2 regions of the Bacillus sp. PK6-026 genome follow, and region 1 is predicted to be linked to the other one. Evidence: predicted binding sites of a transcription regulator. Region 1 holds the regulator's gene; the other holds the start of a gene.
What was found. Region 1 encodes LexA, which represses DNA repair genes until DNA is damaged. Its sites were predicted from a motif close to CGAACATATGTTCG; they were not measured.
Positions count from the first base shown of each region.

Region 2: uvrB (excinuclease ABC subunit UvrB) is a predicted target of LexA. The motif match lies at 4,478-4,491, and genes of this name have one in related genera.

Region 1 covers NZ_CP096418.1:2,004,118-2,015,373, forward strand. Annotated here, with positions in the region: gene M1D59_RS10370 (ring-cleaving dioxygenase) at 1-339, shown strand, start outside; gene M1D59_RS10375 (flavin reductase family protein) at 361-969, shown strand; gene wrbA (NAD(P)H:quinone oxidoreductase) at 1,171-1,785, shown strand; gene M1D59_RS10385 (hypothetical protein) at 2,095-2,235, shown strand; gene M1D59_RS10390 (prohibitin family protein) at 2,228-3,061, shown strand; gene M1D59_RS10395 (hypothetical protein) at 3,150-3,911, shown strand; gene M1D59_RS10400 (thymidylate synthase) at 3,971-4,810, shown strand; gene M1D59_RS10405 (NucA/NucB deoxyribonuclease domain-containing protein) at 5,103-5,531, shown strand; gene lexA (transcriptional repressor LexA) at 5,729-6,352, opposite strand; gene yneA (cell division suppressor protein YneA) at 6,504-6,815, shown strand; gene M1D59_RS10420 (YneB family resolvase-like protein) at 6,834-7,481, shown strand; gene M1D59_RS10425 (DUF896 domain-containing protein) at 7,547-7,780, shown strand; gene tkt (transketolase) at 7,944-9,947, shown strand; gene sirA (sporulation inhibitor of replication protein SirA) at 10,102-10,539, shown strand; gene M1D59_RS10440 (YneF family protein) at 10,624-10,842, shown strand; gene M1D59_RS10445 (aspartyl-phosphate phosphatase Spo0E family protein) at 10,923-11,084, opposite strand.
Region 2 covers NZ_CP096418.1:3,727,384-3,738,639, reverse strand. Annotated here, with positions in the region: gene ctpB (carboxy-terminal processing protease CtpB) at 1-1,389, shown strand, start outside; gene swrA (swarming motility protein SwrAA) at 1,742-2,095, shown strand; gene M1D59_RS19090 (PDZ domain-containing protein) at 2,369-3,604, shown strand; gene M1D59_RS19085 (DUF5316 domain-containing protein) at 3,730-4,023, shown strand; gene M1D59_RS19080 (CsbA family protein) at 4,141-4,374, shown strand; gene uvrB (excinuclease ABC subunit UvrB) at 4,558-6,543, shown strand; gene uvrA (excinuclease ABC subunit UvrA) at 6,551-9,424, shown strand; gene M1D59_RS19065 (VOC family protein) at 9,566-9,958, shown strand; gene M1D59_RS19060 (hypothetical protein) at 9,955-10,185, opposite strand; gene M1D59_RS19055 (DUF4870 domain-containing protein) at 10,400-10,726, shown strand; gene M1D59_RS19050 (DUF4097 family beta strand repeat-containing protein) at 10,752-11,256, shown strand, end outside.

The DNA of each region.
Region 1 (11,256 bases):
AAATTAACAACTATAGGAAGCGGACAAATGGGGACGGGTACAGTTCACCATATTGCCTGGAGAGCCATTGATGACAATGATCAATTGGAATGGCAAAAATATGTTGCGGAAAACGGATACCGTGTTACACCTGTGCAAGACAGAAATTATTTTAACGCGATTTATTTCAGAGAACACGGGGAAATCTTATTTGAAATTGCAACAGATCCACCAGGATTCGCCCATGATGAATCGTATGAAACAATGGGAGAACAGTTAATGCTGCCGGCCCAGTATGAACACTACAGAGAGCAGTTAGAAAGAAGATTAATTCCTGTAACAGTGAAGGCGCTGGATTAATTTTTGTAAGGAAGTGATTCGATGCTGTCCATTGATCCCAATACAAAAACAGAAAGAGAGAACTACAAGTTTTTAATCGGGAGTATTATACCGAGACCGGTTGCATTTGTTACAAGTTTATCAGAAGAGGGCGTCTTAAACGGAGCTCCTTTTAGCTACTTTAATATTGTATCTTCAAATCCTCCGATGATCTCCCTTTCTATTCAACGTTTTGAAGGGAGCCAAAAGGATACAGCGAGAAACATTTTGAACAGCAAAGAATTTGTGGTCCATATCGTTGATGAACAAAATGTTGAAAAAATGAATTTAACGGCCGCCAGCCTACCACCAAGTCAAAGTGAAGTTCAGTTAGCGGAGTTAACCCCCGTTGAAAGTATGAAAGTCTCGGTGCCGGGCGTGATAGAAGCAAAAGTGCGTATGGAATGTGTTCTGGAGTATTCATTAGAGTTGGGAGATAAGCACTCTGACGGATGCGATTTTATGATAGGCAGAGTCGTTCAATATCATATCGAAAGCGGCATCTATGAAAATGGAAAAATCGATCCAAGAGGCCTCGGCGCCATCAGTCGTTTAGCCGGGCATGATTACGCAAAGATTGGCGAAATCTTCACCAGAAAAAGACCGAAGTAATATAACCATCCATAATATCTTGAAGTTGAGATTCATTAAATTGAAATGTTTTAAGTTTATTCTAGCAAGGAATAATAATGGCAGCGAAACACTTCAAGGGGGTGGTTCTTAAAAGGTTTGCCGAAAAGAAAACAAAAAAGCAGGTGTTAAAACATGGGATTTTTAGACAAACTATTTAGAAAATCAAAGGAGCTGGATCATATGTCAAATGTAAAATTAGCTGTAGTTTTTTATAGTATGGGCGGAACAAACTATCAATTAGCCAAATGGGCTGCAGAAGGTGCAGAAGAAGCAGGTGCTGAGGTCAAAGTTTTAAAAGTACAAGAATTGGCTCCGCAATCAGCCATTGAGGGAAATGAAGTGTGGAAATCCACTGTTGATGCAACAAAGGACATTCCAGTCGTATCCTCAGAAGATATAGAGTGGGCAGATGCTATTATATTCAGTACACCAACACGCTTTGGCAATATGGCATCCCAAATGAAACAGTTTCTTGATACACAAGGCGGACTTTGGGCAAACGGAAAGACAGTAAATAAGGTTGTAAGCGCAATGTCCTCCGCTCAAAATCCACATGGTGGTCAAGAAGCAACAATCTTGTCCTTATATACTTCAATGATGCACTGGGGAGCTATTATTGCTTCTCCGGGATACACTGATCCTGTCCTCTTCGGGGCTGGCGGAAATCCATATGGAACGAGTGTTACAGTCGATCAAAACGGGAAGATGATTGAAGACGTGGAAGCTGCAGTGAAACATCAAGCTAAACGCACAGTGACAGTAGCTGAATGGGTTAAAAAGGGCAATCAACAATAATTGAATTTAATATTTTTAAAAGAGCCAATCATTTGGCTCTTTTTTTAGTATGTGCCCAGCTGATAGTTGGTTCGGCATGCCGCTTCGTCTTCATTTGACTGCGAACACACCATGATATACGCGGCATAAAGAGTAAGATATCCGACATATCCTTTAACGATGCCATTGATTTCGCAATTGCAATGATAAAATTTTTTCTATTACATTTTAAAAAAATGAAACTTTAAGTTCATATGAACGTAAACATAAGTGAAATGATTTTATTTAGTCATACGATCAATCAACAAATGCAAAAGAGGTGAAACAAAAGTGAAAGTCATGATTGGTTCGATCATATTGCTATCCATTATAGGGTTTGGCGTATGGCTTATGTTAAGCCCGCTTTTTAAAAAAGTCGGAAGCGGGGCGAGCAAAATAAAGAAAACGCTGGAGGATGACAAAGATGAATGAAAAACAACCAAAGAAGAATAAAAACAAAACGCTGCTCGGCGGAATCATTGTCGCTGTTGCTTTAATTATCGGAGGATTCACAGCTTCCTTGTTCATCGAGAAAATTCCGAACGGATATGTCGGCGTCGTTTATTCCCCGAATGGCGGGGTGAAATCGGAAACGCTTGATCAAGGCTGGCATTTAGTCGGACTGTTTGACAAAGTCACAAGATATCCGGTGCGGATGCAGACTGTAAACAATCAGGATATTCAAGTGGCTACTTCTGACGGCAAAAACATCTCAATGGACATCGCCTACAACTATGTCGTTCAGCCTGATAAAGTCGTAGAATTGTTTAATAAATTCGGAGCGGTCGATATTGAATCAATCGAAAACAGCTACTTGAAAACAAGGCTGTGGGACGCTGCAAGAAAGTCGATTTCCAAATACTCCGTCATTGATACATACGGACAAAAATCATCTGATGCCGCCGCAGAAATCCAAAAAACATTTGCAGATGATATGAAGGGGCTCGGCTTTGTCATTGACGATTTAACACTCGGTGTGCCAAAGCCTGATAAAGCGACCCAGGAAGCGATTGACGCGCGCGTGAAGTCTTCGCAGGAACTGGAAAGAACGCAGACAGAGCTGAAGATCGCCGAAGCGGAAGCGAAAAAGAAAAAGATCGAAGCCCAAGGTATTGCCGAGTATAATGAAATTATTAAAAAATCGATGTCAGATGAAATGATCAAGTATCAATGGATCCAAAAATGGGACGGAAAAATGCCTAAAGCGACAGGATCGAATTCCCTGATCCAGATTCCGACTGATGAGAAAGGAAAATAAAACGAAAAAATCCCTTGCTAAGGGATTTTTTTCGTCTCGGTCGCCCGTATATAATAGTGTTAACAATCGCTTCTGGACAGGGGGGAAGATGATGTTTGCTCCGGATGCCATTCTCCGTACGTGGAGAAGATTCGACGCTTTTCCGATGGAAACGCTGACAAAGGCATGGTTTTATCATCAGGGAGGGGATCAGAAACAGCGGAACGTCTCAATGATGAAGGAACACCACCAAGAGTACGGCATTGCCGGCAATTGCTTTGACCTTTCGATTTGGCTGCTGGACGAGTTTACAAAAGACGGAGTGGAAGCTTTTCCGATCGGCCGTTCGTTCAAAACAGAACGCGCGCATGCCGCAGTCATCGCGCTTGATGAAAGAGGACGGCGCTTTTTATGTGATCTGGGAGATCAATGGCTGCAGCCGATTCTGATCGACTGCGAATGTGAAGATTATACCAGTGAAAAGCTGGACGGTTTTTTCCCGGCAGCACAAATTCAAGTCAAGCCGACAACCGGCGGAGTTAAGGTACTTTACCATCGGCCGAACGGAAAGGTGTCAACTCAAGTCTACTCTACAGAGCCTGTTGACATGTCCGTTTTTTGGGAGGCAGCTGAATGCTCGCAAGCGGCATTGAAGCCTGCGCCATTACTGGAATGCAGAATTCCGTTTCAACATGAAATCGCGCATTGGGAATTCAGCGGCTGGGACATATATCTTAGCACGAGCAAAGGATTATACAGAGAAGCGAAGCCGGACACAATCGAAGGCTGGACTGAGAAAATCCATGATGTCACCGGATACGATAAAAATGTTATCAAGAAAGCGTTGGAGATTTATCAAACCCGCGCATGATCTTAAATCTTGAAAAAAACTCATTTTATACATATCATGTGGAAAGAGGAGAGGATAAGATGAGCCATTATGACCAGCAATACAATGCAATCATTCAAAAAATTATTGAATCAGGGATCTCCGATGAAGAATATCAGGTCCGGACGAAGTGGGATTCAGACGGAACGCCGGCTCATACGCTGAGCATCATGAGCGAAAAAATGCGGTTTGACAATTCGGAAGTGCCGATTTTGACGACGAAGAAGGTGGCGTGGAAAACGGCCATCAAAGAGCTGCTTTGGATCTGGCAGCTGAAATCCAATGATGTCCAAGTTCTGAACGATATGGGGGTTCGTATTTGGGATCAATGGCGGCTTGAAGACGGCACAATCGGAGCAGCCTACGGCTATCAATTAGCGAAGAAAAACAGAACGGTTAACGGGCAGAAAGCCGATCAAGTGGATTATTTGCTCCATCAGTTAAAGCATAATCCGTCTTCACGCAGGCATTTGACCATGCTGTGGAATCCCGATGACTTGGACGGCATGGCTTTGACGCCCTGCGTCTATGAGACGCAATGGTATGTGAAAGAAGGAAAGCTCTCTTTGGAAGTAAGAGCGAGAAGCAATGACATGGCGCTTGGCAACCCGTTCAATGTGTTCCAATATAACGTCTTGCAGCGCATGATCGCCCAAGTCCTCGGTTATGAGCTGGGCGAATACATCTTCAATATCGGCGACTGTCACATCTATACCCGTCACATCGATAATTTAAACATTCAGATGAAACGCGAGCAATATGAAGCGCCGAAGCTGTGGATCAACCCGGACATCAAAAACTTTTATGACTTTACAATCGATGATTTTAAATTAATTGACTATAAGCACGGCGACAAGCTGACATTTGAAGTTGCCGTATAAACAGGCGGATTTTCCGCCTGTTTTTTTGTTGTGTGAATGAATCATTTTTAAAAAATACAACGATGAAAAAATTTGCTATCCGGCAGCCGCATGTTTCCTGACGGCAGCCGTGTATACGTTTAGAGCGGACGCAAAAAGTACATGCAGTTTTTCACGGGTATGACCCGAGTATTTAACTTACGTTTATTTACACAATCTAAACGTCTTTTTCACAAAGAGCCCGAAAAGCAAAAACAATTCTCTCTTAATCTGTTAGTGACACCAGCATATACAAGAGGAGGTTGTTTTTGTCATGATCAAAAAATGGGCGATTCATCTGCTGTTTTCCGCATTGGTGCTGCTTGGGCTTTCGGGAGGGGCTGCATATTCTCCTCAGCATGCCGAAGGCGTTGCAAGGTATGATGACGTATTGTATTTTCCGGCATCGCGCTATCCTGAAACCGGTGCTCATATAAGCGATGCGATCAAAGCGGGCCATTCAGATGTCTGCACAATTGAAAGATCTGGAGCGGATAAGCGCCGTCAGGAATCATTAAAGGGGATTCCGACTAAGCCGGGCTTTGACCGTGACGAATGGCCGATGGCCATGTGTGAAGAAGGGGGAAAAGGAGCGTCGGTCAGATATGTCAGCTCATCGGATAACCGCGGAGCCGGCTCCTGGGTCGGGAACAGGCTGAGCGGTTACGCTGACGGGACGAGAATTTTGTTTATCGTTCGATAATAGGGAGACAACGAAAAATGTTTCCTCTAGGAAACATTTTTGTTGACAGGAAAACTCGTTTGGGGGATAATGGTAATGTAAGCATATGATCAATCCCTCTGTTTCAGGCTCGCATCCTTCATTTCCGTATGGATGTGAGCCTGTTTTTTCGTGTAAAAAAAACCGCCGACCGGCGGTTTTGCTGATGAGTCCGTTTTTTAATGAACCGTGCGGAATACGCCAATGACTTTTCCGAGAATCGTCACATTCTGGAGGATGATCGGTTCCATCGTCGGGTTTTCCGGCTGAAGGCGGATATGGGTTTCTTCCTTGAAAAACCGCTTAACAGTCGCTTCGTCGTCTTCGGTCATCGCAACGACGATATCTCCGTTGTTTGCGGTGTTCTGCTGTTTGACTATCACATAATCCTGATCAAGAATTCCGGCATCGATCATGCTTTCGCCCATGATCTCCAGCATAAAGACATGCTCATCCGGCGGCGCCAGGCGGTCTGGAAGTGGAAAGTATTCCTCAATGTTTTCGACTGCGGTAATCGGCGTACCGGCCGTCACCTTTCCGATGACCGGGACATTGACAACCTGGTTTTTCGGAATGTGAATTTCTTCCTCTGTATCGAGAATTTCGATCGCTCTCGGCTTCGTCGGATCCCTTCTGATCAATCCCTTCGTTTCAAGCCTTGCCAAGTGGCCGTGGACCGTTGAACTTGACGCCAGGCCGACCGCTTCTCCGATCTCCCTGACGGAAGGCGGATAGCCTTTGCGTTTCACTTCTTCTTTAATGAAACGCAAAATATCAAGTTGTCTTTTTGATAGCTTCGTCATTTTTTGCACCTCAAAACGTCGATTTTAGCTAGATTATAGCATGTTTTTCCTTTGAGTACAAACATAGGTTCGAAAAAAACGATTGACAGAAACATTTGTTCGTATGTATACTGAAATCATAAAACCGAACAAACATTCTGGGGTGATGGATATGAAAAGAGAATCATTGATTTTTGTCAGTCTGTTTACTGCTGTGATCAGCTGCTGTATTCTGTTTGTGTCTTTTGCCGGTAAAATCGAAGAAAGAAAGCAATATGTTAAAATAGAAGTGCAGGAAGGCGATACATTGTGGGAGCTGGCCGACCGGATCAAAGGCGGAAAACCCGCTGACAAACAAAAATTCATCGAATGGGTCGCCGATAAAAACAATCTGCCGACATCCGTTATTAAACCGGGCGATGTTTTGGTCCTGCCGGTAGCCAAACAGCACTCCGATCAATATCAGCTTGCAGTTGTAGAATAAATGATTGAGGGGATTTCCATGAATGCGATTATTTACACCAGGGTAAGCACTGCGAAGGAGCAGCAGGAAACCTCATTAAAACGGCAGGCTGAAGAGCTCCAGTCGCTTGCCGCTGAGCACGGGATGAACGTCGTGAACGTCATTTCCGAACAGGCGAGCGGATATGAGATGGACCGCGACGGCGTCTTCGATCTGCTCGAGGAAATCAAAACATCAGACATTGACGCGGTTTTAATACAGGATGATACGCGGCTTGGAAGAGGGAATGCCAAAATTGCCCTTCTTCACTGTTTATATAAAGAAGGCGTTCAAATCTACACGCTGGCTCACCGGGGAAAGCTTGAGCTTTCCGAAGCGGATTCGATGGTTTTGGAGATTGTCGGCGTTGTCGAAGAATACCAGCGGAAAATACATAACCTGAAGATTAAGCGGGGAATGAAGAAGGCGGTCGAAAACGGCTACCGCCCGGAGAGGAATCTGAAACACCGCAATGAAGGCGGCGGGAGAGAGCGGATCGAAGCGCCTCTTTCAGAAATCGTCAGGCTCAGGGAGAACAAGCTGACGTTTGCGGAGATTGCAGCCGTGTTGAGAGGGTTCGGATACAGCATTTCAAAAGCAACCGTTCACCGTCGCTACCAGGAGTATAAGGACGGCCTTGCAGACTAATCTGTTGTCAAACGAAAGCGGATTTAGTAGTATGATGGATATATACCGAATCAAAGGAGTATCTTATGATTTCTAATGAAAAAATAGCCAGAATTAACGAGCTTGCCAAAAAAGCAAAGAGCGGATCTTTAACAGACGAAGAAAAAGCAGAACAGCAGAAGCTTCGCCAGGAATATCTTCAAGGCGTCCGCGCGTCTATGAAAAACACGTTGAAAACTGTGACGATTGTTGATCCTGAAGGTAATGATGTGACGCCTGAAAAGCTCAAACAGGAAAAAAGAAACCGCCGATTGCATTAATTTGGGGAATACGCCGATATCGTATTCCCTTTTTGTATATACTACAATTTAAAATGAAGGCAAAGATTCGTCATTTTTCACTGCTTTTGAGCTGAAATGGTTGTGAAAACCGATGGGTAGATTTATGATAAGAAAGTAGAGTCCATACAGGAAGGGGATCATAATGAAAACGATTGAATTAAAATCTGTCGCAACAATACGAACACTCTCCATAGACGCGATTGAAAAAGCTAAATCCGGTCACCCCGGCATGCCGATGGGGACTGCTCCGATGGCTTATGCGCTTTGGACAAAAATGATGAATGTCAGCCCTGAAAATCCGAATTGGTTTAACAGGGACCGTTTTGTGCTGTCCGCCGGACACGGATCAATGCTTCTGTACAGCATGCTTCACTTAAGCGGATATGACGTTTCAATTGAAGACCTCAAGAATTTCCGCCAATGGGGAAGCAAAACGCCTGGACATCCGGAATTCGGACATACTCCGGGTGTAGATGCGACGACAGGCCCGCTTGGCCAAGGAATCGGAATGGCTGTCGGAATGGCGCTTGCTGAACGTCACCTTGCGGAAACTTACAACCGTGACGACTATCGCGTCGTTGATCATTATACATACAGCATTTGCGGTGACGGAGACTTGATGGAGGGAATTTCATCGGAAGCGGCTTCGCTTGCGGGACATTTGAAACTCGGCCGTCTCATCGTGCTTTATGATTCAAATGACATTTCGCTTGACGGTGAATTAAACCGCTCATTCTCTGAAAATGTGAAGCGGCGTTTTGAAGCGATGAATTGGGAAGTGCTTTATGTTGAAGACGGCAATAACATTGCCGAGATTACGGCGGCCGTCGAAAAAGCGAAACAAAATGAAAAGCAGCCGACATTAATTGAAGTGAAAACAACGATCGGTTTCGGCTCTCCAAACCGCGCGGGAACATCCGGCGTTCACGGTGCTCCGCTTGGCTCAGAAGAGGCGAAATTAACGAAGGAAGCGTATGAGTGGACATACGAAGAAGATTTTCATGTCCCTTCTGAAGTGTACGAACACTTTAACGAAACAGTGAAAGAAGCGGGCAAGAAAAAAGAGGCGGAATGGAACGAGCTGTTCTCCGCATACAAGAAAGCCCACCCGGAACTTGCCGAAGAGCTTGAACTTGCGATGAAGGGCGAGCTTCCTGAAGGTTGGGATCAGAAAGTACCTGCGTATGAGAAAGGAAGCAGCCTTGCTTCGCGTGCATCCTCAGGGGAAGTATTAAACGGAATCGCACAACAAGTGCCGTTCTTCTTTGGCGGATCCGCTGACTTGGCCGGCTCCAACAAAACGACAATCAAAAACGGCGGAGATTTTTCAGCGAGAGATTACGCCGGCAGAAATATCTGGTTCGGTGTACGTGAATTTGCGATGGGAGCAGCTTTGAACGGAATGGCTCTCCACGGTGGCCTTCGCGTATTCGGCGGAACGTTCTTCGTTTTCTCCGACTATCTGAGACCTGCGATCCGTCTTGCTGCATTAATGGGGCTTCCTGTCACATATGTGTTTACACATGACAGCATTGCCGTCGGAGAAGACGGACCGACTCATGAGCCGATTGAACAGTTGGCATCACTTCGTGCGCTGCCGAACTTGTCCGTCATCAGACCTGCAGACGGAAATGAAACAGCAGCAGCCTGGAAACTGGCGCTTCAATCAAAAAGTCAGCCGACTGCGCTTGTGTTGACACGTCAAAACTTGCCGACAATCGATCAGTCTCCTGAAGCAGCTTATGAAGGCGTTGAAAAAGGTGGATATGTCGTTTCGAAAAGCCAAAACGAAAAACCGCAAGCGATCTTGCTTGCGAGCGGATCTGAAGTTGGCCTTGCGCTTGACGCACAAAGCGAGCTGAAAAAAGAAGGCATTGACGTATCCGTTGTCAGCGTTCCGTCTTGGGATCGTTTCGACAAGCAGCCGGCCGAATATAAAAACGCTGTTCTTCCAACTGATGTGACAAAGCGTCTCGCAATTGAAATGGGATCACCGCTCGGATGGGAGAGATATACCGGCACTGACGGGGACATTCTCGGAATCGACCATTTCGGTGCTTCAGCTCCCGGCGAAACGATCATGAAAGAATACGGTTTTACGCCTGCGAATGTAGTTGACCGGGTGAAAAAACTGTTAAATCGCTAATCGGGCATATGAAAGAGAATGATCTGCGGATCATTCTCTTTTTTTCATTTCGACAAAATTAGTCGCTTCTTTTATCATCATCAGACAATTATTTCTAACCCCCTTTTGTATAATAGAAAGCATATATTCTTCGATACAGGGGGATGAGACAGTGATGGAACGCCATTATTATACGTATTTGATAGAAGAGGAATTTGCCAGCCATTATTTTGGAAGAGAGTCTGTCATGTTCAAGCTGTTTTACGATTATCATTGGACGAGCCCCGATCAAAAGTCTCAATTAGCCGCCAAGCAGATCGAGTTCATTACAAAACCGATTCCCGCAGCCCATATACACAAAAGAATGAAAATGAACCTCTGCCGGGAAGACTATACACAAGTTGACTATGTATACAGATTGATTGTTCCAAAAGGAAGCGCTTCTTTTATTATCAAAGACCGACATATTGAGATTTTGGCGAAGGGTCCATTCGATGCCGAAACGGTTTTCTTTGAGGTTTTGCGGAAAGTAAGTCCGTGTTTCCTTGCGATGGATTTTAATATGAAACGTTACGGCTGGCTGAACCCTGTGAAAGAAAGAAATTTTGTATAAAAAAAAGATTTTGGACTGTAGATGTTGTATAATAGCGTTTGGTTTAGTACACTTTATACGAGACAACATGAAGGAGGAAATTAAATGGATTTATGGGTTGTCATCCTAGTGGGCGTTTTAGCATTGCTCGCAGGTGTTGCACTCGGATTTTTTATTGCTCGTAAATATATGATGAACTATTTGAAAAAAAATCCGCCAATTAATGAACAAATGCTGCGCATGATGATGATGCAGATGGGTATGAAACCATCCCAGAAGAAAATTAATCAAATGATGAAAGCCATGGAAAATCAAACGAAATAATACGAATGCGATTATGACATAGAAGGAACATGGTTATAAAATAAAAAACCCGCTTCCGGGTTTTTTATTTTGATCTATGATTATTGTGTATGTCCGAGAGATAGTTTTTGGTATTCCAAAAGAAGGATATCCAGCTGCTGGCTGTGCTGAATGGTGATATGTGAAGTCATGCCGTTTGTCATGACGATTTTTAGCAGCTCTTTTCTTTTTTCCTCAATTTCATGAAGCAGATTTTCTTTCATCACAGGAATTTATCCTTTCTTCTGTAAAAATCATCTTTTTGTTGCCTACTAAATGTTATTATATCCATATATAGGTTCCTTTTCAATTCTGAAGGTGATAAGGGTAAATTGTCAAAATTGATTATATAAAGAAATTCGTGAAACCAACATCCTTTTTTGTGATATGTTAGGA
Region 2 (11,256 bases), 1.7 Mb from region 1:
GCGCTCAGCCTGTTATGCGGCTTGGTAACAGGCGCCGGTCCGATTCCGTTTCATGATGCCATTCCAAAAGCATCAGCGGCTGCCGCCAGAAACGAATTGGAGAAAATTGAGAAAGCATATGACCTGATTTCAAATGAATATGTAGAGCAGGTCGACAGGGAAAAGCTGTTGGAAGGAGCCATACAGGGCATGCTTTCAACATTGAATGACCCATACTCGGTTTATATGGATAAACAGACGGCAAAGCGGTTTTCAGATTCCCTTGATTCCTCTTTTGAAGGAATCGGCGCAGAAATCGGAATGGAAGACAGGAAAATCATTATCGTTTCTCCTTTTAAACAGTCTCCGGCAGAGAAAGCCGGGTTAAAGCCGAACGATGAAATCATCAGTATCGACGGCGATTCCATGGCCGGAATGGATTTGAATGACGCCGTATTAAAGATCAGGGGCAAAAAGGGATCGACGGTTACGCTGAAAGTTCATCGGCCCGGCATGAAAGATCAGCTGACATTTACAATTAAGCGCGATGAAATTCCGCTGGAAACGGTATTTGCTTCCATTAAAAAAATACAGGACAAACCTGTCGGCTATATCGCAATATCTTCCTTTTCCGAACATACGGCAAAAGATTTTACTGCTGAACTGAAAAAGCTTGAGAAAAAGGGAATAAAAGGGCTCGTTTTGGATGTAAGAGGCAATCCGGGCGGATACTTGCAAAGCGTTGAAGACATTTTAAAACATTTTGTGACAAAAGATCATCCATATATACAAATCGCCGAAAGAAACGGAAATAAAAAACAATACTTCTCAAAATTAAAAGAGAAAAAACCATATCCTGTGAGCGTGATTACGGACAAGGGCAGCGCTTCAGCGTCGGAAATTCTTGCAGGTGCATTAAAAGAAGCCGAGGGTTACGACGTGGTGGGCGATCCTTCCTTTGGAAAGGGAACCGTCCAGCAAGCGGTTCCGATGGGAGATGGAAGCAATATTAAGCTGACGCTGTATAAATGGCTGACGCCTAAAGGGAATTGGATCCATAAGCAGGGAATTCAGCCGACCGTTCCAGTCGCCCAGCCTGCATATTTCTCGGTGGGGCCTGTACAGCTGAAGGAGCCTCTCAAGCCGGATATGAACAACAATGAAATTAAGCGGGCACAGCACCTGCTGAAAGGACTCGGGTTTGTCCCCGGCCGGGAAGACGGCTATTACAGTGAAGGCACAAAAAAAGCCGTCATGGCGTTTCAGGCTGAAAACAAGCTGAAACAAACGGGCATCATTGACCAAAAAACGGCAAATACAATGAACCTGCGGATTGAAGAGAAAAAGATGAAAGAAAAGAACGATCTTCAGCTGCAAACCGCATTAAAAGTGCTGTTTAACAAAAAGTGAGGACACAGGATGTCCTCACTTTTTTTATTCTCAGAAAATAAATTCTCAATCTTTTTACCTAAAATTTTTGTTTTTTCATAAAAAAAACATTCATAATGAATAGAATTGACCCGATAACATAAGTGTATGGGAGACTTTATAAGGATGTAAAGATGCAGTAAAAATGTAACTTTTGCAAGTTGTATAACTAAGGAAAACTTTTTAAAATAGAACCAAAGCTTTTTCAAGAATTATAATGTGTGCATTTTTTTTGCGGAGAATGTTAGCGCGGTTTGCGTTCTTCGTCTCTGTTGGTGGAGTCGTCTGACGCTTGCGCTTTTCTTATATATAAATAATAAATGGGGGTACACGATTGAAAAGGGCAAGTATTGTGAGAGAGAAAAAATACTATGAATTAGTGGAGCAGTTAAAAGTTCGATCACAAGACGTTACGTTTTCCGCTACAAAGGCAGTAGGGTTGCTTATGCTGTTCAGCAGATACCTCGTAAACTACACTTCGGTCGAAAGTGTGGAGGATATCAATGAGGATTGCGCGGAACTTTATTTCAACTACTTGATGGACAACCACAAGCGGCTCGGCATCAATCTGACCGATATCAAGCGGTCAATGCAGCTGATAGGAGATATTCTAGATGTCGAAGTCAATCATTACCTGAAAGACTTTTCTTTGTCGAATGTGACGCTTTGGATGAGCCAGGAGAAATAAACCTCACGTTTACCATACCCAAGCATTTTATTATTTGTTAGAATAATAATAAAATGCACCAGCTTGTCTAAAGGTGCCAGCATTTGTCGTCACGAATGCGCTTAAAAAGCACCGGCGTTAAAGCATCATGACGAAAGTTTCTGCGGCTGACGGCTCAGGCATCCCGCCTGAACGGCCGCACGTCATTTCCTCGTGCCGACGCTTTAGACAAGCTGGGTTTCCCTAAAATATCCAACGTTAAAAAGCTGCCGTATTTAAGGCGGCCTGAAATGCTTGGCTGAGGCGGTGAACGTTCCCTTGTCAGTTGAAGAAAGCTTAATTGAACTTTTAAAAGGAGCAGGATTGTTTTTTCTGCACCCGCTCTTCTATTTTATGATGATCATGAGTCTTGCTTACGGCTATGCCCGGATCAAACGTGAAAGAAAGACGTTTCATACGCGTATTGAAGATATTTATGACGAGTTTAAGTTTACATATTCCAAAGGACTCTTGGCAGGACTCGTGCTGTCCATTGTTTCGTTCGGCTTAGGGCTGTATCTGCCGATGGGTATGCTGGTTTTAATAGCGGCGGTCAGCGTTGCCGCAGCTTTAACTTTCAGACAGAGTCTGCTGTCAGCGGCATATACGCTTGGCGTGAGCATCGTCGCCGGTTTATGTATCGAATACACCGGTTTCGGAGCGCTTGACGCATTACTTCCGCAGCTGTCCCTCGCGAATTGGCCGGCTGCTGCCGTCTTGCTCGGACTTCTGTTGGTAGCGGAAGGAGTGCTCGTCTACAAAACGGCACATATCAAAACTTCCCCTGCGATCGTTATGAGCAAAAGGGGGCTCCCGATCGGCCAGCAGGTTGCGGGCAGAACCTGGCTTTTGCCGTTGTTCATTCTCATTCCGGGACATGCGATCGAATCATCGGTTCCGTGGTGGCCCGTTCTGTCATTTAACGGAGGCTTTGAGCTCCTCTGGATTCCTTATTTCATCGGCTTCGGCCAAAGAGTTCAAGGATCGCTTCCGATTGAAAGCATTAAAATTACAGCGAAGCGCATCAGCGTGCTTGGTATTATCATTCTGCTGCTCGCGGCCGGAAGCGTATGGTGGACGCCGCTTGCCGCTCTTGCCGCCGGAGCGGCGATCGCAGGAAGGGCCTTTTTATCATGGAAACAGCGGATGAACGATAATTCCGCCCCTTTCCATTTTTCAAAGAGAGACCAGGGGCTCGTGGTGCTCGGCATTATTCCGAACACGCCGGCAGCCGATCTTGGTCTCAAGATCGGCGAAATCATCACGAAGGTTAACGGGATTTCAGTGAAAAATGCGGCGGACTTCTACGAAGCGCTTCAAAAGAACCGTGCTTTCTTCAAACTTGAAGTCGTCGGTTTAAACAATGAAATTCGTTTTGAACAAAGAGCTTCATATGAAGGAGAGCATCATGAGCTTGGCATCATCTTTGTAAAAGAAGAGGATGCGGCGATGAAGCACGCTGAGGCAGCCGCCTCACAAGAAACAGAATAATTGATGTTAATAAAGCGCCGCTTTTTCGGGCGCTTTTGCTTTTCCTTTTGGGGAATCTTTTTGGTTGTCTTTTACAAAACGTTCCGCTAGGATGATGGATAGAACCGATTGAAGGAGAATGATTGATGAAAAAGGCTTTTCTCGCCGGTGTTTTTGTTTGTTTGATAGCTGTATTGATTTCGGCTGCGGCCGGGGATTGGACGTTGATTTTCAAAGTTTCGGGATCCGCCGGACTAGGCGCAATTCTGCTGTCTGCTTTATGTTCCGGCGTATTTGTCAGCGGTGACCGGTTCAAGGGAAATCACGATTCGGAAACGAAGGAGCACAGGGAGTGGAACGGCAAACTGGCAAACGCACTCGCCGTTTTCGCCATGCCGAACCTCCTGGCAGCCGGAATCTCGTTCTTTTTCGCCTTTTAACGTCTGATTCGAATAACGCGGCATGATAATGGACAAAATGAATGAGTGTCCATGTTTGTCCGTTTCTTTGTTCTTTAATATAATCGAATAAGATCAAGAAACGTGAGGAGGGTTTTTGTGTTTACAAAAGCCGTTTTTGCACTGATATTTCCTTTCTTGCTTGTCTTGTTTTTTACAAGGGTGACCTATAACCATTACGTCGGGATTGCGCTGACCGCAGCGCTGTTGTTCGCTTCATATTTAAAAGGTTATACGGAAACCTTTTTTATTGTAGGACTTGATATCGTCTCGCTCGTGGCCGGTTCACTCTATGCGGCGAAAAAGGCGGGTGAAAAGAAGGAAGACTCATAGAAATCGTAAGAATGATTGCCGTAAAGCCCTGCTTTTGATGACAAAAAGGAGGGGTTTTTTGATAGATCAGGAAGGGTCGGCTTTTGTGGGAAAACACAGAAACCGAACTTTAGTTCGTATTTTTACTTCGGGTGTGTTAAAATAATAAGCAGGAAGATTTCGTAAAGAAACGGAGGCTTTTTTGTGAAAGACCGCTTTGAATTAGTCTCGAATTATCAGCCCCAGGGGGATCAGCCGAGAGCGATTGATCAGCTTGTCAAAGGAATCAATGAAGGCAGAAAGCATCAGACGCTTTTGGGGGCGACTGGTACAGGAAAGACGTTTACGATGTCAAACGTGATTAAAGAAGTCAACAAACCGACTCTCGTCATCGCCCACAACAAAACGCTCGCCGGACAGCTGTACAGCGAGTTTAAGGAATTTTTCCCAAACAACGCAGTTGAATATTTTGTCAGCTATTATGACTATTACCAGCCTGAAGCTTACGTGCCTCAGACTGATACATTTATCGAAAAAGATGCCAGCATTAACGATGAGATTGATAAATTAAGGCACTCTGCCACGTCTGCTCTTTTTGAACGCAAAGATGTCATCATTGTGGCGAGTGTTTCTTGTATTTACGGCTTGGGTTCCCCGGAGGAATACAGGGAACTGGTGCTCTCGCTCAGAGCGGAAATGGAAATCGAGCGAAATGAGCTGCTCAGAAAGCTCGTTGACATCCAATATGCGCGGAATGATATCGACTTTCAGCGCGGAACATTCAGGGTGCGCGGCGATGTCGTCGAGATTTTCCCGGCTTCAAGGGATGAGCACTGCATCCGGGTTGAATTTTTCGGGGACGAAATCGAACGAATCAGGGAAGTGGATGCCCTGACAGGCGAAATTTTAGGGGAGAGGGAACACGTCGCGATCTTCCCGGCTTCCCACTTCGTCACGCGGGAAGAAAAGATGAAGAAAGCGATCATAAACATTGAAGAGGAGCTGGAAGAGCGCCTTAAAGCGCTTCGTGAAGAAGGCAAGCTCCTTGAAGCCCAGCGTCTGGAACAGCGGACGAGATACGATTTGGAAATGATGCGCGAAATGGGCTTTTGCTCGGGCATCGAAAACTATTCAAGGCATTTGACGCTTCGTCCGGCAGGTTCGACTCCATATACGCTGCTCGATTACTTTCCGGACGATTTCCTGATGGTCATAGACGAGTCGCATGTCACCATGCCGCAGATCAGAGGAATGTACAACGGAGACCAGGCGAGGAAACAGGTTCTCGTCGATCACGGATTCAGGCTCCCTTCCGCTTTGGATAACCGTCCGCTCAGGTTTGAAGAGTTTGAAAAGCACATTCACAACATCGTGTATGTGTCGGCTACGCCGGGCCCTTATGAACTTGAGCATACGCCTGAAATGGTAGAGCAGATCATCCGGCCGACGGGGCTGCTTGATCCGATCATTGAGGTAAGGCCGATTGAAGGGCAGATCGATGATCTGATCGGCGAAATCCAGCAGAGAATCGAGCGGAATGAACGCGTCCTCGTCACTACGCTGACGAAAAAAATGTCCGAGGATTTGACGGATTATCTGAAAGAAATCGGAATCAAGGTCACGTACCTGCATTCCGAGATTAAAACGCTGGAGCGGATCGAGATCATCCGCGACCTTCGCCTCGGCAAGCATGACGTTCTCATCGGCATCAACCTGCTGAGGGAAGGACTCGATATTCCGGAGGTTTCACTTGTCGCCATCCTTGATGCAGACAAAGAAGGCTTTTTGCGGTCTGAGCGTTCGCTCATCCAAACAATCGGCCGCGCCGCCAGAAATGCCGAAGGCCGCGTGATCATGTATGCCGACAAAATCACCAACTCAATGGAAATCGCAATCAATGAAACGAAGCGCCGCCGCGAACAGCAGGAGGCCTATAATGATAAACACGGCATTACGCCGAAAACGATCAACAAAAAGATCAGGGACGTCATCCGGGCAACTCATGCTGCTGAAGAGCAGGAAGAATATCAAGCAAAAGAGGAGCCGAAGCTTTCGAAGATGACGAAGAAAGAGCGGGAAAAAGTGATCGCTCAAATGGAAAACGACATGAAGGAAGCCGCAAAAGCGCTTGACTTTGAACGTGCCGCTGAGCTTCGCGACTTGCTCCTAGAGTTAAAATCGGAAGGATGAATGGAGAATGGCAACGAAACGAATTGAGGTGAAAGGTGCAAGGGCCCACAACCTGAAAAATATCGATGTCTCTATTCCGAGGGACCAGCTTGTCGTGCTGACAGGTCTTTCGGGATCAGGGAAATCATCCCTTGCGTTCGATACGATATATGCAGAGGGGCAACGGCGCTATGTCGAGTCTCTCTCCGCGTATGCCCGCCAGTTTTTAGGACAGATGGACAAACCCGACGTCGATGCGATCGAAGGCCTGTCGCCGGCGATCAGCATCGATCAGAAAACGACGAGCCGGAACCCCCGGTCGACAGTCGGAACGGTGACGGAAATCTATGATTATCTCCGGCTGCTGTTTGCCAGAATCGGAAAGCCGGTCTGTCCGGTTCACGGGATTGAAATTACCTCGCAAACGATCGAACAGATGACGGACAGAATTTTGGAATATCCCGAGCGCACGAAGATCCAGGTGCTCGCGCCGATCGTCTCGGGAAGAAAAGGTTCGCACGTGAAGGTGCTCGACCAAATCAGAAAACAAGGCTATGTGAGAGTCCGGATCGACGGCGAAATGAACGACCTCTCAGAAGACATCGAGCTCGAAAAGAATAAAAAGCATTCGATTGAAGTTGTCGTCGACCGTATCGTTATAAAAGAAGGGGTAGCAGCCCGTCTCACAGACTCGCTCGAAACGGCGCTCCGCCTCGGTGAAGGCCGCGTGATCATCGATGTGATCGGACAGGAAGAGCTACTTTTCAGCGAACATCATGCCTGCCCGCACTGCGGTTTTTCAATCGGTGAACTGGAGCCGAGAATGTTCTCTTTCAACAGCCCGTTCGGCGCGTGTCCGAGCTGCGACGGCCTCGGGTCCAAGCTGGAAGTCGATGTAGAGCTCGTCATTCCAAACGATGAGCTGTCGCTAAAGGAGAATGCGATTGCACCTTGGGAACCGCAAAGCTCCCAGTATTATCCGAAGCTGCTTGAAGCGGTATGCAGCCATTATGGAATCGATATGGATGTTCCGGTCAGGGAGCTGCCGAAGCACCAGCTTGAAAAAATCCTTTACGGCAGCGGAGACGAGCAGATTTATTTCAGATATGAAAACGACTTCGGACAGGTCCGGGAAAACTACATTGAGTTCGAAGGCGTCATCCGCAATATCGAAAGGCGCTATAAAGAAACGAGCTCTGATTACGTTCGGGAACTGATGGAAAAATACATGGCCAATCAGCCGTGCCCTTCATGCAAAGGCTACCGTCTGAAAAAGGAATCCCTCGCCGTGCTGATAAACGGCCTTCATATCGGCAAAATAACCGAAATGTCGGTTTCTAACGCCCTTCAATTTTTCCGTGAACTTGAACTTTCGGAAAAAGACATGAAGATCGCTAACCTCATTTTGCGGGAGATTAAAGAGCGCCTTGGATTTTTGAACAATGTCGGGCTTGACTATTTGACGCTCAGCCGTGCCGCCGGCACTCTGTCGGGAGGAGAAGCGCAGCGGATCAGGCTTGCAACGCAAATCGGCTCAAGGCTGACCGGTGTCCTCTACATTCTTGATGAGCCGTCAATCGGTCTTCATCAGCGCGATAATGACCGCCTGATTGATACGCTCAAAAACATGAGGGATATCGGAAACACCTTGATCGTCGTCGAGCATGACGAGGACACGATGCTTGCCGCCGACTATTTAATTGATATCGGACCCGGCGCGGGCGTACACGGGGGAGAAGTGATCTCTGCCGGAACACCGGAAGAAGTGATGAACGATGATCAGTCGCTGACAGGGCAGTACCTCTCAGGGAAAAAATTCATTCCTCTTCCTGCCGAGAGAAGGAAGCCTGACAACCGTTTTATCGAGGTAAAAGGCGCAAAGGAAAACAACTTGAAAAATGTTTCCGTGAAGTTTCCGCTCGGCGTGTTCACAGCTGTCACCGGGGTATCGGGATCAGGGAAAAGCACGCTCGTCAATGAAATTCTCCACAAAACGCTGGCTCAGAAGCTGCATCGGGCGAAGGCAAAACCGGGAGAATACAAAGAAATAAAAGGAATCGAGCACCTCGATAAAGTGATCGACATCGACCAGTCTCCGATCGGCCGGACGCCGAGGTCAAACCCGGCCACATATACCGGCGTGTTCGATGACATCCGTGACGTGTTTGCCCAGACGAATGAAGCGAAAGTCAGAGGATACAAAAAAGGGCGCTTCAGCTTTAACGTCAAAGGCGGGCGCTGTGAAGCCTGCAAAGGCGACGGAATTATCAAAATCGAGATGCACTTCCTGCCCGATGTATACGTTCCTTGTGAGGTTTGCCACGGAAAGAGATACAACCGTGAAACGCTTCAGGTCACATACAAAGGTAAAAACATTTCTGACGTGCTTGAGATGACGGTCGAAAATGCCGTTCAATTTTTTGAGAACATCCCGAAAATCAAGCGCAAGCTGCAGACCCTCTATGATGTCGGGCTTGGCTATATTACGCTCGGACAGCCGGCTACAACGCTGTCCGGGGGAGAAGCGCAGCGGGTCAAATTGGCATCTGAACTTCATCGCCGTTCAACGGGAAGATCACTCTATATCTTGGACGAGCCGACGACAGGACTGCATGTCGATGATATCGCAAGGCTTTTGGCCGTTCTGCAGCGCCTGGTCGATAATGGAGATACCGTGCTTGTAATCGAACACAATCTCGATATTATAAAAGCAGCTGATTATTTGATCGATTTGGGCCCTGAAGGAGGAGACGGCGGGGGGACGATCGTGGCCTCCGGACCGCCCGAAGAAGTCATGAAAGTTGAAGGGTCATATACCGGCCATTATTTAAAACCGATCATTGAACGCGACAAAAACAGAATGAAAAAGCGGCTTCAGGAAAAAGAAGCTGTCAGACCGTAAATAACATGCTGCCGATCTCACGTCGGCGGCTTTTTCAATGGCCGAATGATCAGCGGCAAGCTTTGTTCAAAAGATTTTCATTGCTCTTTTATTCAATAGCTGTTATAACGTAAAAAACAAACCATAAAGGGGGATGGGGTGATGAAGATCGATCGGATTGATCATCTGGTCCTGACGGTCAAAGACCTTGAAGCGACATGCGAATTTTACAGCCGTGTGTTGGGGATGGATGCGGTCACTTTTAGAGAAGGAAGAAAAGCGCTGACATTCGGCAGGCAAAAAATAAACCTCCACGAGGCCGGAAAAGAATTTGAGCCGAAGGCACAGCACCCGGTGCCCGGCTCCCTGGACCTGTGTTTCATCACAAATACAGGCATTGATGATGTGATCCGTCATCTGGAAGGGCTGTCCATTCAGATTGAAGAAGGCCCCGCAGAGCGGACGGGCGCTGAAGGACCGATCGTTTCGGTGTATATCAGAGATCCCGACGGAAATCTGGTTGAAATATCAAACGAACTTCGTGAGAACGTTTAACGCTCAGTTCGGCTGATGTGTTTGGCCGCTTCAATCATACTGTTTAAAATGTGGGTGCTGCTGCTGTTCAGCAGAACCTTTAAATAGCGGATTTCGCTGGAAAGCGGAGGAGCGGAGTTGATCGCTTCCAATCGGTTCACGATCTCCTGATTCATCCTTTTTTGTTCCTGAATCAGACTAAGAAGCTGGGAGGCGGATGAGGTGTGTACTTCCGATTTCTGTTTCATAACGCTCGCTCCTTTTCTTTGGCTTTGCCACATATTTTAAAGGGTTATAAAAAAAGAATCTATTCATAAAATCTAAAAAAATCAATTCGCGAAGTTTGACGCACGCCGATCGAATGAAAATGAAACCTAAAGGCCAAGATACACGTAAACTGAGTATAAGGTCACTGTACATTAGACTCACAAGAACGCTTTACATCGATAAGGAGTGTTTTGCATGACGAGAAACAACGCACTGATTTCTGCAATTTGTTATTTTAGCGTTTTTTTTGCCCCGCTTATTTTGCCAATCGCTGCGTATTTTATAACAGATGATCAAGAAACGAAAAAGCATGCGATGCGTTCGCTTATTTCGCATATTATTCCGTTTATAAGCGTAGTCATATTGGCAGCAGGCGCGATCAGCGGTTCGCTTATCTTTAATGACGGCGGTTATTTGGCGGTCATTTTCATGGTCGGAGGTTTTGTTTTTTTCGGGATCATCAGCTTGATTATTGTGGTCTGGAACGTTGTTCAAGGGATTAAAATGCTGACTCAGGCCTAAAAGAAGGAGAACGGGGGAGCTTTTCATGAAGCATGAGAAAGAGCGAATTTTAAAATTGGTCGAGGAAGGAAAACTGTCTGCGAAAGAGGCGCTGATCCTGATCGAAAAACTTGAAGAAGACTACAGAGAAACGGAGAGCAAGGTGACAGCTCTGTCTGAAAATGTCATTGATGCGGAAGACTTCTACAGCGAAAAGAAAAAAGAACCGAAGCCTTCAATCGGTTCCAAACTGTTCGAATGGATTGATACCGCTGTAAAAAAAGTGAAAGAAGCAGACCTGGATTTGAATTTCGGGCACTCGTTCGAGGTTCAGCATATATTCCAGTTCAAAGACTCCGATTTTTCGACTCTGGATATTCAGCTTGCCAACGGCAGCGTCAACCTTGTACCATGGAACGATTCCGACATCAGAGTCGAATGCCAGGCAAAAGTGTACCGCGCCGAAAATCAGGATGAAGCAAGGCAGGCTTTTCTCCAGCATATCGACTGCGGTGTGGAAGGCGATAAGTTCACGATCCGCACGGAGAAAA